Regions from separate parts of the Virgibacillus sp. FSP13 genome, predicted to be linked through region 2. Evidence: riboswitches for the same ligand, from Rfam matches in the RefSeq annotation. Region 2 holds a riboswitch; the other holds the start of a gene.
What was found. Region 2 has a riboswitch for S-adenosylmethionine ahead of ACW2QC_RS03615 (multidrug effflux MFS transporter). Riboswitches for the same ligand answer to the same signal wherever they lie in the genome.
Positions count from the first base shown of each region.

Region 1 (8,610 bases), on a different contig from region 2:
TACTGCGAGCATAACTATAAGCAACCGTATTAATTGATGTTGTTGTTCCGCGAGTGAAGATCACTTCAGCTGTACTTGACGCGTTAATAAAACGACGAACTTTTTCTCGGGCCCCTTCATATTTTTCTGTTGCCCTTGTGCCAAGTGTATGAACGCCGCGGTGAACATTGGAATTATCCTGTTTGTAATAAGCCTCAAGCGATTCAATAACGGATACTGGCTTTTGTGAAGTTGCTGATGAATCTAGGTAGACTAATGGATGTCCATTCACTTCCTGATTTAAAATAGGAAACTGCTGCCTTATGGCTTTTACATCCATTAGTAAACCTTCCTTTCAATTACTCGTGTAAGTTGCTCTTTTACAGAGGCAATCGGCAATTGATTTACAACCGGAGCTAAGAAGCCATGTATAATCAAGCGCTCAGCTTCAACTTTTGAGATTCCACGACTCATCAAATAGTACATTTGTAACGGATCGACACGGCCAACTGATGCAGCGTGACCAGCCATTACATCATCTTCTTCAATTAATAATATCGGGTTTGCATCTCCACGTGCCTTTTCACTTAACATTAACACGCGTGATTCTTGCTCAGCATTTGATTTTGATGCACCATGTTCGATTTTCCCAATACCATTAAAAATAGTTGTTGCACTTTCTTTCATAACACCATGTTGTAAAATATAACCTTCTGATTGTTTACCAAAGTGAACGATTTTAGATGTGAAATTCTGTGTTTGCTTACCGCGTCCAACTGTTACAGCTTTCGCGTTAGCATTTGAATTGTCGCCAACTAAATGGGTAACATTCTCCGAAACGGTATTTCCTTCATTCATTTGACCTAAAGCCCAATCAATTGTAGCATCTCGATATGCAACACCACGACGATTCACGTATGTTGTCGTTCCTTCGGCAAAGTTATCCACTGCTCCAAATGATACTTTTGCATTATTGTGGGCAACGACTTCTGTAACAATGTTTGCTACTGTCTGTTCTGCTTGGTTATGCGAGACGTAATTTTCCACGTATGTTAATGAACTATTATCGTCAGCTACAACCAACACATGGTTAAACATTGCGGCTTCCGGATCCTCCTGCCAAAAGATAGCATGTAAAGGAACATCTAATTGAACATTTTTCGGTACATATACGAAAATCCCACCGTTCATTAGTGCTGCATGTAATGCTGTTAAACGATGTTCATCAATTGACACTGCATCTTTCATATAATAGCGTTTCACTAAATCTTCATATTCGCTTAATGCAGTAAAAATATCTGTGAAAATAACACCTTTTTTCTTTAGTTCTTCACTTAATGCTGCATATGCTACAGTGTGATTTCGTTGTATTAATAGGTTTTCCGATTTATTTTCATTGTCTAGGAAATCCTGAATTTCCGTTGGTAATTCATCCAATGATGCGATTTTTTCACCTTGCGCATTATGTTTAAACTGACTAAAATTCCATTTACCTATTCGTGTTTTGTCAGGTTTAGGCATTTCAATTGTATCAGCTTGCTCTAAAGCTTGAAGGCGTAAATTCCGCATCCATTCTGGTTCATTTCTGTCTTGTGAAAACTGATTGATATAATCCTGATCGTATGGCAGCTTTGTTTCAACAGTCATTTTACCCCTCCTAACTTTTACGCGTTTTGCTCTGCAGGTTCGTCTTCAATACCTAATTCTTCTTTAATCCAGTCGTAACCTTCTGCTTCTAGCCGTTGTGCAAGCTCAGGTCCACCAGATTTAACAACACGGCCTTGCATCATAACATGAACAACATCTGGTGTAATATAATTTAATAGGCGTTGATAGTGTGTAATGATTAAGCAACCAAAGTTCTCATCACGCAATTTATTAATACCTTTTGAAACTACTTTCAATGCATCAATATCCAAGCCTGAATCAATCTCATCCAAAATAGCGATTTCCGGCTTAATCATCATTAATTGAAGAATTTCATTACGTTTTTTCTCACCGCCAGAAAATCCTTCATTTAAGTAACGTTGTGCCATATTTTTATCGATTTCTAAATAATCGAGTGCGTTATCCATTTCCTTGATGAACTTCATCAATGGGATTTCATCGCCTTCTTCACGTCGAGCGTTAATGGAAGAACGTAAGAAATCAGAAGTAGTTACACCGCTAATTTCACTTGGGTATTGCATGCCTAGGAACAATCCAGCCCGTGCACGTTCGTCAACTTCCATTTCTAGAACGTCTTCCCCATCTAGAAGTACAGATCCTTCTGTTACTTCATATTTCGGGTGACCCATAATTGCAGAAGCAAGCGTTGATTTACCTGTTCCGTTTGGTCCCATGACCGCGTGGAATTCGCCACCTTTTATCGTAAGGTCTACACCTTTTAATATCTCTTTTCCTTCAATAGATACATGAAGATTTTTTATTTCTAGTGTTGATCCTGCCATATCGATACCTCCAAATACTATTATATGTTTATTTATCAAATGGACTTACATCCATTCTCAATTTATTCTCATTACAATCTTATATCATTTCAAATGTATATTCAACTCTTAAAGATTGATAAATATCACGTTTTTCATGATATATCTCTAGTTTAACACAAAATTTAAGATTGAGTTTCTTACAGCATATAATAAAGGCTTGCTTTTTCCAAACAAAGGTGAAGTATAGTCAAACGAATCACTAAATCCATACTTTTACATATACTAAACAAAAATGCCAGTAACACCCTTTAAGGCGCTACCAGCATTCAATTATTATATCATTTATGCAATTGACTATCGATTTCGGCAATTTTATGTTTACATTCTTCGTATTCCTGTTGTCTTCTCTTTTCAACAACGATACGTTTGTCTAACTTCCTCCCGTATTCTGCATAGCCCATCCCGTGCGACTGTTGCATTGCTTTCTCCATTTCGGGAGTGTGATTGATCCTTATTCCACTATGGATAGTGAATCATCCTTTCAATTTATTTAACAGTTTTAATACTACCATAAGGACAATTCCCATTACAAAATGGATATAAACGTAGGTTGGCGCATTGAATCGGATATTCTCCACTAAACTCAACATAGCCATCTTTCTTCATCATATTTATCTTATTGCAACGTATTACTACCATTTACTCAAGATTTGCGAAAAAGTTACTCTTCTCCATTTACAGGTACCACTGCACCATCATATTTTTCCAAAATAAAGTCTTGAATTTCCTTTGAATGTAATACATCAACTAATGTATTCAATGCTTCATTATCTTTATCCTCTGTACGAACAGCGACAACATTCACATACGGAGATTCATCACCCTCTAATATAATAGCATCCTCCAATGGGTTCAATCCTGCCTCAATTGCATAGTTTGTATTAATCGCAACTAATGCATTTTCCTCTGAGTTGTACAATTCAGGTAAAAGCGCTGCATCCACATCGGCAGAGAATTTAAGGTTTTTTGGATTATCCACGATATCATCAACCGTTGCATCCACTGTATCCACACTGTCATCAAGTTTGATCAATCCTTCTCGTTCAAACAATGCCAAGATACGCCCATGGTCCGCAACAGAACGGCTTAAAATAACTTCTGTACCATCTTTTATTTCATCGATACTGGATATTGTTTTTGAATAAACTCCCATTGGTTCAATATGAATGCCACCTATTTGCGTGAAATCATAACCAATCTCCGAAATTTGTTGTTCTAAATAAGGAATATGCTGAAAGTAGTTGGCATCTAATTCGCCACTTTCCAAATCATCATTAGGTAGAACATAATCTTGGTATTCCTCTATTTCGAGTGTAATGCCTTTTTCTTTAAGTAATGGTTTTGCTTCTTCTAAAATTTCTGCGTGCGGTATACTAGAGGCACCGACTTTTATTGTCTTATTATCTGAACTGCCTTCGTCCGAATCTCCACCACATGCTGCTAATACAAGAATCGTTAATACAGAAACAATAGCTAAAATCTTTTTCATGATAATTCTCTCCTTTTTATCTTTTATCTAATTTATTGGAAACAAAGTCGCCAATGAATTGAAAAATAAATACAATGATAACAATTAATATGGTACAAACGAATACAACGTCAAAGTCACGTCGTTGGAATCCGTAAAAGTACGCGTAATCTCCTAAACCGCCAGCTCCGATAACACCAGCCATTGCGGTGTAACCAATTAAGGCAATCGCGGTAACCGTGATACCTGAAATAAGTGCTGGCATCGATTCCGGTAATAATACTCGGAAAATGATCGTGCGTGTTTTGGCTCCCATCGCTTTGGCTGCTTCTAGAACACCTTTATCCACTTCTTTTAAAGCAATTTCAACAAGTCGTCCATAAAATGGTGCTGACCCGATAATTAGTGCTGGTAATGCAGCGTTTGGGCCACGGATCGTACCTATAAGAAAATCAGTAAACGGGAATAACAATAGTATTAAAATGATAAAAGGAATCGCGCGGAATACGTTCACAATCGTTGCGACAATAAGATTAAGAAACTTGTTCTGCCAAATACCGTCTTTCGCTGTTAGGTACAAAAGTAATCCAAGTAGAATCCCTAATATAAATGTTCCAACTAACGAAAGTAACGTCATATAAAAGGTTTCATATGTTGCTGTCCAAAAATCCTGCACGTCAAGATTTGGAAATAAATTAGTTAGCATCACGGACAACCTCCACTTCTACTGAGGTTTGGGTGATGAAATCAATCGCCTTATCCATTTCCTCTGCTTTCCCTTCCATTTGTACAAACAAGGTTCCATAGGCTCCTGCCTGTGTTTGTGTAATCTTCCCTTGTAAAATATTTATATCAATAGCAAATTTTTTAGCCACTTGGCTTATTAATGCTTGATTGGTTGTTTCACCGATAAAATGAAGTCGAACTATTTTTCCGTGTTCGTAGGTATTTACCAGCTCATTTACACCTTCATTTTCATCTTGAGTCCCCATTACTTGCTCCACAAATTTTTTCGTCACTTGCTGTTTTGGTCGTAAAAATACGTCAAGAACATCACCCTGTTCCACAATTTTACCGTTTTCCATTACAGCAACTTGTTTGCAAATTTTACGAATAACGTGCATTTCATGGGTTATTAAAATAATCGTTAATCCAAGCTTTTGATTAATATCCACTAATAAATCTAAAATAGAATTTGTCGTTTCCGGATCAAGTGCAGATGTCGCCTCATCACAGAGTAGAACTTTCGGATTATTGGCAAGCGCTCTAGCAATTCCGACACGTTGCTTCTGTCCACCACTTAATTGTGATGGATAAGCATTACCCCGTTCAGAAAGGCCCACCAGTTGAATTAACTCATTAACCCTGCTCTCCCGTTCAGCCTTTGGAACACCTGCAATCTCCAAAGGAAATGCAATATTATCCTTTACTGTCCGCGACCATAGTAAATTAAAATGTTGAAAAATCATTCCTATTTCTTGCCGAGCTATACGCAATTGGTTTGAATTTAGTGTGGTAATTTCTTGCCCATCAATGGTCACACGGCCATGTGTTGGATCCTCCAAGCGGTTTAACAGCCTGACAAACGTACTTTTTCCCGCTCCACTGTAGCCAATAACACCGAATATATCCCCTTCTTTTATATCAAGCGTTAAATCATCAACAGCCGTGATTTGCTTTTTATTGGATGTAAAAACTTTACTTAAATTCTCTATCGAAATCACAAGTATTCCTCCTAATTCAGAAAAGCGCAAACGCCCGGTAGCGATGTACAAACTGGAGCACTCTGGGACTGCATTTCATTCGTCCCACCGAAAACCGTTTGCACTCCGTTCGCCCCACCAAAAAGATCTGCTAGTCGCTGGGCGCTGGAGCTGGACAAGGCCTACCAAGTCACAAAACTAAAATAGCGCTTCAAATTTTATACTTTCCAAGTTGTTCATAAAAAGAAAAACGTCTTTCTGTAAGAGAACAGAAAGACGTAATATATGCCTTTTCGTTCCCTCATCTGTCAAAGTGTTACTTTGCAGGAATTGGCACCTTTCAAACATTTAAGTTTGAAGGTTGCCGCGGTTTCACAGGGCCAGTCCCTCCACCGCTCAAGATAAGAGATTTAAATTCGTTTAAATTGATAAAATTGATGATAGCACGCTTATTTCTCTATGTCAATATAAAACATTCTTTCGTTAGTTCATAATCGTCAGTTCCCAACGAATAGCTCCGGCTTATACTTCACTAAATAGCTATAAATATTGGCAATCGAATGAAAAGCATATACTTTTTCTTGCACTTCATTGCCATTTTTAACTAGCAGACATGGTACACTTTCAATCTGATTTTCCTGCATAAATTCAGGATGAAACGACGCATTCATGTCATAAAAAATATGCTCATGATGAACAGATTCAATTTTATCCAGCATTGTTCTAGCTAATGCACAAGTTCCACAAAAAGGAGTATGAACAAATAATAAATAATGATCTTGCTGTAACACTTCCGCTGTTATCTCTTGCAAAGGAATCACCCTAAATCAAAAATATCGGATTAACCGCAATAGACTTAGCTACTAAGACAGTTGCGAGTACTTGCTCAGGTGTTGTTGCAACTTCACGATATTCACTGCTAACATAAATATGTTCGGCATGTGGCAACTCGCGCGCTAACTGTTTGCGTAATTTAATCCCTGAATTGTCTTCATCAACTAAGATAAAAACATCCTTATTGTCTAAATCGTACGTATATAAAAGCTCGTCAAATCGTTCCACACCGAGTGTACCATTTGTACAAATGATCTCCACATCGTCCGTGATTACTTTTTTGATTTGCTTTTTGTCCGTAAGACCTTCGACAATAATAACCTTTTCCGATTCATGTGTCATCATCACATAGCACTCCTTAAGGAATCAAGCAATATGATTCGTAAGTATATGTACAAAAAGTAACAAATCACAAGTAAGATCGCCACAGCATAGACTGGCAGGTCTGAAAGCTAAAATTGACTTCTCCAAATTGTCCTAGATCTAGCAAAGTTTCCTTTACGATCGCATAGATACTTATTATTGCACCTTTTGAACAGCCCTATATAACAATACTATGATGCGAATAAGGCTGACTTTACATCCTTTTTCAAAGATGCAAGCCAGCCTAAAATTATTGAATGATTATGTGATTAGTCTTCTTGAATAACTTCTTCATATTTTTCAGCTGATAATAGTTCGTCAAGTTCTGATTGATTAGATGGCTCAACAACGATCATCCATGCTTTTTCGTATGGAGATTCATTTACAAATTCTGGACTATCATCTAGCTCTTCATTCACTTCAACCACTTTTCCACTGATTGGTGCGTACAATTCCGAAACAGTTTTAACAGATTCGACGCTTCCGAAAGGCTCATCGGCTTCGATATCGTCCCCTACTTCTGGTAGCTCAACAAAGACAATATCGCCGAGTTCATCTTGTGCAAAATCTGTAATTCCAATACGTACTTTGTCATCTTCTTTTTTTACCCATTCATGTTCTTCTGAATATAATAAGTCTTTTGGTAAGCTCATTGAAATCCCTCCGTTAATTAATTGCACTATTACTATACAAGGTAACAGCTTTTATTTCTAGTATTTCAGCTTATTTTCTATAGCCAAATTTCAGCAAACGTTTCTTCCTTAAATCCAACCGTTACGTTTTGCCCATCCGTAACAATTGGTCGTTTTATTAACATCCCATCAGATGCGAGTATTGTCGCCATTTCTTCTGTTGTCGCTTCTTTAATTTTATCCTTGATGTTTAATTCCCGATACTTCTTCCCGCTTGTATTAAAAAACTTTTTGGCTGGTAGTCCACTTTTCTCGATAAAATCCAATAGTTCTTCCTTTGTCGGTGGATTGTCCACAATATGTATGCTAGAATATGCTTTTTCATGATCGTCTAACCATTTCTTTGCTTTTTTACACGTACCACAATTTGGGTACCAGTAGAATGTCAATGCCATATGCATCCCTCCTAACCTTTTTATAATTACATTTATTATAGCAAAATACTATTGCAATGGTCGAAGGAATTGCTGACGTTTATTTTTATGTTGACATTTTACATGAAATCTTTTAAATTGAACAACATGACTATACGGTTACTAATTATGACTGAGTGGTTACAAGGAGGTATTTTGTGAGTAAAAGAAGCGAATTAATGACCCATGCCATTCGCTTGTTTTCAGAAAAAGGATTTCATCAAACATCTGTCCAAGAGGTTGCTCAGGCTGTTGGTATTTCTAAAGGCGCATTCTATAAATATTTCGATTCCAAAGAAAGCATCTTTATCGAAATCCTGAAGCAAAATCATGAACGGATCATTACAGAAGCAAATCTGCTAAACGTATCAAGTGACTTGACAGGAAAAGAGGCCTTCACCCAAAAAATCCAAATAGAATTAAGCCAATGGATGGAGAACCGTCCATTTTTCACTGTAATGTTTAACGAATTTCCACCAAATGAGAATGAACGAGTAGCTGACATTATGAAGACGTTAAGAACATCCATGATTGAACTGCACAAGGACAGTTTATTAGACGCGTACGGGGAAAAAATTAAACCGTTTATGTCTGACCTTGTTATTATTTTTGAAGGAATGCTAAAGGAGTATATTTTCACAATCATTTTTGAAAATAAAAATGTTG
Region 1 covers NZ_JBSVKG010000010.1:74,808-83,417, forward strand. Annotated here, with positions in the region: gene ACW2QC_RS10820 (cysteine desulfurase) at 1-319, opposite strand, end outside; gene sufD (Fe-S cluster assembly protein SufD) at 319-1,626, opposite strand; gene sufC (Fe-S cluster assembly ATPase SufC) at 1,644-2,429, opposite strand; gene ACW2QC_RS10835 (hypothetical protein) at 2,750-2,890, opposite strand; gene ACW2QC_RS10840 (MetQ/NlpA family ABC transporter substrate-binding protein) at 3,133-3,960, opposite strand; gene ACW2QC_RS10845 (methionine ABC transporter permease) at 3,977-4,645, opposite strand; gene ACW2QC_RS10850 (methionine ABC transporter ATP-binding protein) at 4,635-5,663, opposite strand; SAM riboswitch class I at 5,941-6,050, opposite strand; gene ACW2QC_RS10855 (thioredoxin family protein) at 6,140-6,454, opposite strand; gene ACW2QC_RS10860 (toprim domain-containing protein) at 6,465-6,818, opposite strand; gene gcvH (glycine cleavage system protein GcvH) at 7,109-7,492, opposite strand; gene ACW2QC_RS10870 (arsenate reductase family protein) at 7,570-7,926, opposite strand; gene ACW2QC_RS10875 (TetR/AcrR family transcriptional regulator) at 8,103-8,610, shown strand, end outside.
Region 1: another riboswitch for S-adenosylmethionine. It lies ahead of ACW2QC_RS10850 (methionine ABC transporter ATP-binding protein); the one in region 2 lies ahead of ACW2QC_RS03615 (multidrug effflux MFS transporter).

Region 2 (8,610 bases):
ATCAAATTGAGCATGTAAAGACATTCATTTGCAGGTTTCTCATGGGGAGTTAATATGTTTAATAACATCGGGATTGCCATTGATAATCAAGTAAAAACAAAATACATTATGAAATTAGCTAATTACAAGACAAGGGCGCTTCCAAATTTTAAAAAGAGGTGTCCCTGTTTATGTTTTTTTATGTATTTTTTGTTTTGCTTAGTTAGGCTATAAAGGAATACGTATGGATATGAGGTGTTCATGATGAGAAAAAATTTTTATAGAGTGATAGGCTTCATTACCATTTTATTTCTATCAGGTTGTTTCAATTATGATGAAGAAGCGGAAGAGTTGGTTGAGTACTATAATGGATGGCTAAAAATTAGAGGTGAGGAACCAAAATTGGGGGTATTCATTGATATTGGAACGGAAGAGGATGAAGAAAAAATAAAGCGGCTGTTAAGTGAAAACGTGATGCCCGTTTTTAGGGAAAGTGTGGAGTACCTTGAAAACGCTGAATTGGATCACAAACATATACAACAATTAAATCAATTACTTATAGATGAAGAAAAATATATTCTAGAAATGTGTCAAGAATTAAGTGACATATTGAGAGAAGGAACAAAAGCAGAATTTGATAAAGCACTAAATAAATCGAATGAACATGAAAACGAACTTCTTGAAAAAAAGGCAGATAAAGTCCATGAGAAAAGAGAAGAGTTGATGGATAAATACGAGATATATTGGATTATTGATTATGATGAGTATGGAAATGAACTGGAGTTGCTGGGAAGGGATAGATAAAAAAAGCAGTCAACAAATCCCCTGGTTTTAACTTGTCAAGAAAGGAAGGGAATGTTCTGTTGCGTAAACTCTTATTTTCTATGTGTTTGACGCTCATTATTTTGGGAGGTTGCGGCGATCCACATGAAAGGGCAAAAAAAGAAAGCGTTGCAACATTAGAAGCATTTTTTAATGAGATGGATCACGATGAACTGATTATCGATTCAAACAATTTAGAAGAAGTAATGGGGGCACTGAATAAACAGTTAGGGGAATACTTTACAGGAAATTTTACAAGAAAAATAGAAAATGACATCCACCAAACTTTTAGATTTAATAGAGACTTTGCAGATCATCCCAAAACGTTTACCTTCTTTCTCACAAATGCGGGTGATGGTTTTCGATTTGCAAAAGGCGAGGTTTCTGAACATAGTCTATGGCTCACATTAGATGATGAAATCGTAGGCACAGAGATCTTTATTCGTTTAAACCCAGATATTCCTGAGTGGCCAAACACCTTTGGAGAAAGTGCAACTGTGACAATGTTGAAGCTAGACGGGAAATGGAAAATAGATAAGGTACGTTATTCATCGGGTATTTTAGAATCTTCCATTACTAGAATTGATTAACATCACTGTGGAACGTGCGGATAACATCTACACATAGGTTTTTTATTAATGGTTGTTTTGATTATTCCACTCTTTCGGAATCCCCTTTTTTGAACAACCCCTATTAGAGAAATTTAATTTATGTTTTTTTATAACGGGTGCTATGTTCTACAAGGAGGGGGGTGGACAGTATAACGTATGTGATCAGTTTCCTACGGGCGCAGTAATTGTGTGCCAGAATCAAACCATATTCTCGTATAAGGAGGTAAATTATAATGACAAAACAATTGATTGGCAAAACAGCCATTGTAACAGGAGCAAGCAGTGGTATTGGAACTGCAATTGCGAAAGAACTTGCTGGGACAGGTGCTAATGTCGTACTTGCAGCAAGAAATAAAGAAAAACTTGAAAGTATAGCCGCAGAAATCGGCAAGGAAGAAAAAATATTATGTGTCCAAACCGATATGACAAAGCAACAAGATGTTGACTTTCTGGCCAAACGTGCAAAACAAATCTTTGGAAGTGTAGACATTTATGTAAATAATGCTGGGAGAATGGGTTCGAGTAGGGTTTTGAAAGGAGATGTCTCTGACTGGGAGCAGATGATTGATATAAACATCAAAGGCGTTCTTTACGGCATTCATTCAGTCTTACCAGATATGTTAGAGAAAAGAAGCGGTCATATCGTGAATATTGCTTCTGATTCAGGATTTGAGGTTATTGAAAGACTTACAGTGTACTGTGCAACAAAATTTGCCGTGCGTGCGGTTTCCACTGGACTGGAAAAGGAACTCGCCAATACCGGCGTACGGACCACCAACATTTCACCGGGGATGGTAGAAACCCCATTAAGCTCAAACAGCCCCTTTGAAGCTGAACGAAAAAAGCTTGAACCAGCTGATATTGCAAGAGCAGTCGTCTATGCCGTGACCCAGCCGGATCATGTGAACGTGAATGAAATTACAGTTAGACCAGTTTAACAGAATTATTTTACAACAAACGGGAGCTTTTCTTAATAAGAAACAGTAAATAGAAGCATTTGAATATACATCGGATACCAGCGATGTATGACATATCCGAGGTATACTGGCATAATAAGATACAATGAAGTACATAAACCAACAAATCGTAAAAGGGGACTTAGTAAAAATGGCACAAGAGATTCAACTGCGCGCACTAGAAAAGGATGATTTAGCCTTCTTGCACAAACTGTTTAATAATCCGGAAGTCATGAATTTTTGGTTCAGTGAATCTTATATGTCACTGGAACTTATGAAGGAAGAGTTTGACAAAAATAAGGATAATGAGCAAACACGTGAATTTATTTTAACGACCCATGATCAGGAGAAACTGGGCTTTGTCGGTCTGTATGAAATCGAGCAGCGACACAGGAATGCGGAATTTGCCATCATGATTGATCCCGCACATCAAGGAAAAGGTTATGCAGCTACAGCCACCAAATTGGCGATGGACTACGCATTTTCGGTACTTAATCTCCATAAACTTTACTTGATTGTAGCCAAAGCAAATAAAAAGGCCAGTCATATTTATGAAAAAGTCGGCTTTCAAACGGAAGGTGTAATGACTGAGCATTTTTATATCAATGGCGAGTATCATGATAGTATTATGATGAGTGTATTTCATAGGGATTATTGCAAGATGAAGTATATTTAGAAAATATTAAAGGAATGGAGATGAAAGATTATGTCAAAAGAACATTGGGATAATAGTTTTTCAGATAAAGATTTTGTTTATGGTGAAATTGAAAATGCATTTATAAACAAGATGAGCCATATCATTACGGAACATTCAAAACTGGGTTGCTTTGCTGAAGGTGAAGGTCGGAATGCAGTTTATTTAGCAAAACTTGGTCATGAGGTGACAACCTATGATCAATCAACAATTGGCTTAGAAAAAACGAAGGCTTTGGCTGGCCAAAATAACGTTAATGTAAATACAGTTGAAATTGATTTGACGAAAGAAAAGGTCAAAAAAAATCAATACGATGCCGCAATAATGGTATTTGGGCACGTTCCCAAAAAAGATCAGCAATTTTTAATGGAGAGTATGATTGGATCAGTGAAAAGCGGCGGGTATGTCATCTTTGAAATTTACTCAGAAGCTCAGCTTGCGTATCAAACTGGTGGTCCGAAATCTGTTGAAATGTTATATGATCCAACAGATATTCTGGATTGGATTAAAGATTACAAATGTATCCATTTTTATTATGGTGAAGCCGATCGAAATGAAGGAAAAAGGCACATAGGTCTAGGACATGTCATTCAAGTTGTTATAAAGAAATAAAAAAATTAAAAGAGAGAGTTTTTTAAAAAGGCTGCTGATTCAAAAGGGTGGACTCCTTTTATATATCAATGAAAATATGTTGTTTCCTGAAGCATGGGAAAAAGTGATAAGGAAAGGGAAGTCTACCTTAATATATACCTAAGTTTCGATGATAAAGCTATGTAGATGAACGTGATGAACCTTGTCAGTTTGTTATAGAGAGAATACAAATGAAATCCCTTTCCCAACAGCTTGATTTTATTCGGCAAAACGACACGAACCAAGCATCTTGAACTTTCACTAAGAACGAGTGAACTAAGGGCCAAGAACGTCAACGTCATTTTGGTATACGTATTCATGACAACAAGCCGGCATCTACCTTGACTTTTGCTTCAAGCACGCGTATAGTATGGTCTTGTAATTAAATACTTGTATTTTTCTTATCCAGAGAGGTGAAGGGACTGGCCCATTGAAGCCTCAGCAACAGACATTTGTACTGTGCTAATTCCAGGAGCGTATGCTGAAGATAAGAAGAGTGAAATTGACGGCAACTAATCCTCTTCTTATTGATTTTAAGAAGGGGGTTTTTTATATCAAGTAAACAATACAGGAGAGCGTATAAGATAAAGCGCGGTCTAAGAGAACAATAGGCAGCAGCCAAAGATACCGGTTGATGTTTTTGCACTGTGGAAGAAGTTCTCGCTTTCCGGGAGATATTCCTGCACTACGGAAGAAGTACACATTCTCTGGCTATTCTAAGCAAATTACAAGCATTAATATACCCCGTCTAGTATATGATGGGCAGATGGTTGATCAAAATAAATGATGAAAGAAAGGATTCGACGTTTTATGAGTAAAATGAACCAAACTATAGATCATCAAGAAACACCAAAACAATTCAATAAAGTATGGATGGTGCTTATATTAGGAGCGCTAACGGCATTTGGCCCACTATCAATGGATATGTATTTACCAGGATTGCCAACTGTGACCGAAGATTTCCACACAACAGCATCTCTTGCCCAGCTAAGTATAACGGCAACTTTAATCGGCTTGGCAATTGGTCAGTTGGTATTTGGTCCGTTAAGTGATATTAAAGGAAGAAAGCGACCACTTCTTGTGACATTGACGACTTACGCATTTGCTTCGCTTCTTAGTGTGTTCAGCGGAAATATATGGGTATTTGTTGGTCTGCGATTTATTCAAGGGGTTTCAGCTGCCGCAGGAATTGTGATCGCGCGTGCCTCGTCACGAGATATGTATACAGGCAAGGATCTAACGAAATTCATTGCGATGCTTGCACTGGTAAATGGTGCTGCTCCTATTCTGGCACCGTTATTAGGAGGAATTGTGCTCAATTTTGCATCATGGCGGTTCGTATTTGTTATTTTGTTTGCCATTGGAGTTGTAATGTTGCTTGCCGTAACCTTCGCCCTTCCGGAGACACTGCCGGAAAAAGATCGGAAACAAGGTGGTCTGACAGAAACAATTCAAACGTTCGGAATTTTGCTGAAAGACCGTGTGTTTATTGGGATTGCATTGGCGCAGGCATTTGCATCGATGAGTATGTTCGCCTATATTGCCGGGTCCCCATTCGTATTGCAAAATATTTATGATGTTACGGCATTGCAATTTTCCATTATATTCGCCATTAATGGTGTAGGCATCATTATTGCAGCACAGCTTACAGGAAAATTGTCTTCTAAAATAGAAGAGGCGCATTTATTAAAGTGGGGAGTTTCGATCTCCTTTACCGGTAGTTTGTTGCTCATTGCTACTGCTTTGTTATCCTTGCCAATGTGGGTGTTGCTACCAGCGTTGTTCCTTGTTGTCTCAAGTGTAGGAATCGTTAATACAACAAGTTTTTCCTTGGGAATGCAGCGCCAAGGGAATATGGCGGGAAGTGCGTCCGCTTTTCTTGGCATCCTTCCGTTCGCTGGAGGCGGGATTGTTTCGCCACTTGTCGGGATTGCCGGTGATCATACTGCTGTACCGATGGCTGTTATCATACTTATTAGCAGTACAATGGCTTTCACGATTTTTCATGTTCTCGTCAAACAAAACAGCACTGCCATTACGGATAACTCATCTGTCGTGAGTCAAGTGTAGGAATTTGCAGATAAATAAAATAACCCCCGAGAACAAAGGCTATTTTGGCTATTTGTTACCTGTTATCCTGAAAATGAAATTGAAGATTGTAATAGGGTAAAAAGGGGAGGTGAGAACGCCTCTCCTTTCATGTTTTCTTGCCCACTATAATGAGCAAATTTCATAGATTTTCTTCGGTGTATAGAATCTTACATCCTTTTAATGATAAACTAATAAACAAAAGAACGTTTCCATCGATTTCTTGTCTAAGCTTAACGGAAGGTTTTCGCCCTTAAAGTGTAAGCTGACGGGAAAGTTTGATTTGCCAAATGGATTTTATTAAAGGAGTGGAAAAGTGGATCTAGTATGGCTAAAATTAATCTACGGAAAAAAACCAGTTATCATGATAGTTTTAGCCCGCTTGCAGAAGGAAGTTGTCATCACAGATACGGATGGAACGGTATGAAGGGCTAGAATGAATAGTTATTCGAGTAAAAAAGTCTATTTATACAGCTCTAGCTCTCTTAAATGAACCGTATATGAAATACAAATAAACTTACTTATGGGGTGAGCGTTAATTGATTCAAGAAAAAACTTGTGAAAAATGTGGGGACAAAATGATTAAGTGTTATGTTGATAATGGACGTAGGGGTCTACTTGTAAAAATCCTAATGGTGAAAGGGTATTTACAAATAAGAAAAACACTAATATAAATCCATATATATATGCAGTAATTGTGGTTTTAGCATTTGGTATGCTGATAACCCAAACAAATTAATTTAATTTGATATATAACTTTGAAATGAAATTGTATTTTATTCCAACTATTAAAAATCGAAAAATGGATAAAACCTAATAGGAGCTTTTTGTATGAAAAATACGTTGAAAAGTTGGAAAAATCCAGCGATATTATTGTCTTCGATCGGAATTTCTAGCATAGGCGACTTTATTTACTTAGTTGCGATAAATATAATTGTATATCAACTTACGGGTTCTGCAGCAGCTGTTGCAGGACTTTGGATCATTGGCCCATTAACGAATATCGTAACAAAATTCTGGACTGGTAGTTTTATCGATTATCGCAGTAAAAGAAAAGTTATGATCGTAACATACATAATGAGAGCAGTGTTCATCTGCTTCATCCCATTTGCACCAAACATTATGATAATCTATGGGATCCTAGTTGTCTTAAGTGTAGCAGAGGCTTTTTTCAATCCATCATCCATGACGTATGTTGCCATTCTTGTGCCAAAAGAAAAAAGGAAGCGGTTTAATTCAATCCGCTCATTTGCAAGTTCCGGTGCATTTATTATTGGTCCTGCAATTGGGGGGTCACTTATATTATTAACATCTGTTGAAGTAACATTATGGCTTAATGCATTATTCTTTGTGATCGCAGCCATTTTATTATTATTTCTTCCGGAAAAAGAACAGATTGATAAAGAAAAGATTCCGGCATTAACCTTTTCACAAGTGGTTCGTGATTTTACGGTCGTTCAGAAGTTTATGTCGAACAATAAATATGTTTCTTTTATTTATCTTGGTTTTATTATGGTCATGATTTTTTCTTTTGCCATGGATGCACAAGAGGTAGTTTTCACACAACAAGTCATTGGACTTTCTGAAATGGAGTATAGCTTGCTGATTAGTATAACGGGAATTGGCTCTGTGGTAGGTGCAATTTTACTCTCCCTTTTCTCAAATATCTTTTCACTTAGATATATGATTGTCATTGGTTTAACCATGATGACGATAGGCTATGTGATCTATGCATTTTCATGGTCTTTTGCATCCATTGTGGTTGGTTTTGTAATCTTAGGTTTTTTTAATGTGTTCTTAAACGCAGGGATGATGACTTTTTACCAAAACAATGTCCCTGTAGACATAATGGGAAGGGTTACGAGCATTTATCAGCTCATCCAAAGTGCTGTTCAAGTTGTATTTATCCTGGCAATTGGGCTTGTAGCCGATCTTGTTTCCTTACGACTGACGATCGTCACATTGGCACTTGTCATGTTGCTTGTATCTTTTATTTTTTCATTTTTAGTGTTGAAGCCTGGTAAAAAGTTCTTTTACCGAGAAGATGACAGCCATAGCGAGGAATTAATATAGAAGTAAAATAACATTCAAGGCAATTTAGAAGAAAAGTAATCATTGAAAATAAAGGAGGGATTATATGTTTTTGTATATGTTTCTAATTGGTTTAGTTATTGGCCTTGGTGTATATGCATTGACGTATTTTTTCAGCAAATCCATGACTAATAAAAATAGAACAATCGTTGTTTTGGTTGGTGGATTATTTGTATTTTTAGTAAGTCTTATCGTTATTGGCGGCTTTGCCGGGATGCCATTTGGAGTGTTAGCTGCGGGGATGATGACCATCGCAATTTTGTTTCTTGTTTTTGGAAAGAAATTATTGTGGAGAAAGATTATGTATACGGTTATCATTCTTTTTGTCATTTCAACTATTACATATGACTACCTGAACAATGTTGATTATTGGGTAGTAAAAAAGTCGCAAAATAACAAGAACACATATATGGAAAACCTTCAGGAAAATAGCGAGGTACGTGGATATAAAACAGTGACCATATCGGAAGGCTCTAAAGCTATTATTCTGTCATTAGGTGAAGAAATGTCTGGCAATAGTATCGAAGTATTGGACGTCGAAGAACAAGGATACACGACCCATGTAAAAATAAGGACGTTTTTTGATCAGTCAAGGGAAAAAAATCCGGTCATTATGATAGGATTGGACCGCCTGCAGAAGGAAGTTGTTATCACAGATACGGATGGAACGGTATATGAAGAAGTAGAATGAATAGGCAGAAGTGCTTTCTAGAAGGTATTCGGATTATTGTATTTCTGG
Region 2 covers NZ_JBSVKG010000002.1:331,688-340,297, reverse strand. Annotated here, with positions in the region: gene ACW2QC_RS03640 (hypothetical protein) at 241-783, shown strand; gene ACW2QC_RS03635 (hypothetical protein) at 843-1,391, shown strand; gene ACW2QC_RS03630 (SDR family oxidoreductase) at 1,646-2,350, shown strand; gene ACW2QC_RS03625 (GNAT family N-acetyltransferase) at 2,520-3,044, shown strand; gene ACW2QC_RS03620 (class I SAM-dependent methyltransferase) at 3,075-3,674, shown strand; SAM riboswitch class I at 4,091-4,186, shown strand; gene ACW2QC_RS03615 (multidrug effflux MFS transporter) at 4,503-5,762, shown strand; gene ACW2QC_RS03610 (MFS transporter) at 6,612-7,853, shown strand; gene ACW2QC_RS03605 (hypothetical protein) at 7,918-8,562, shown strand.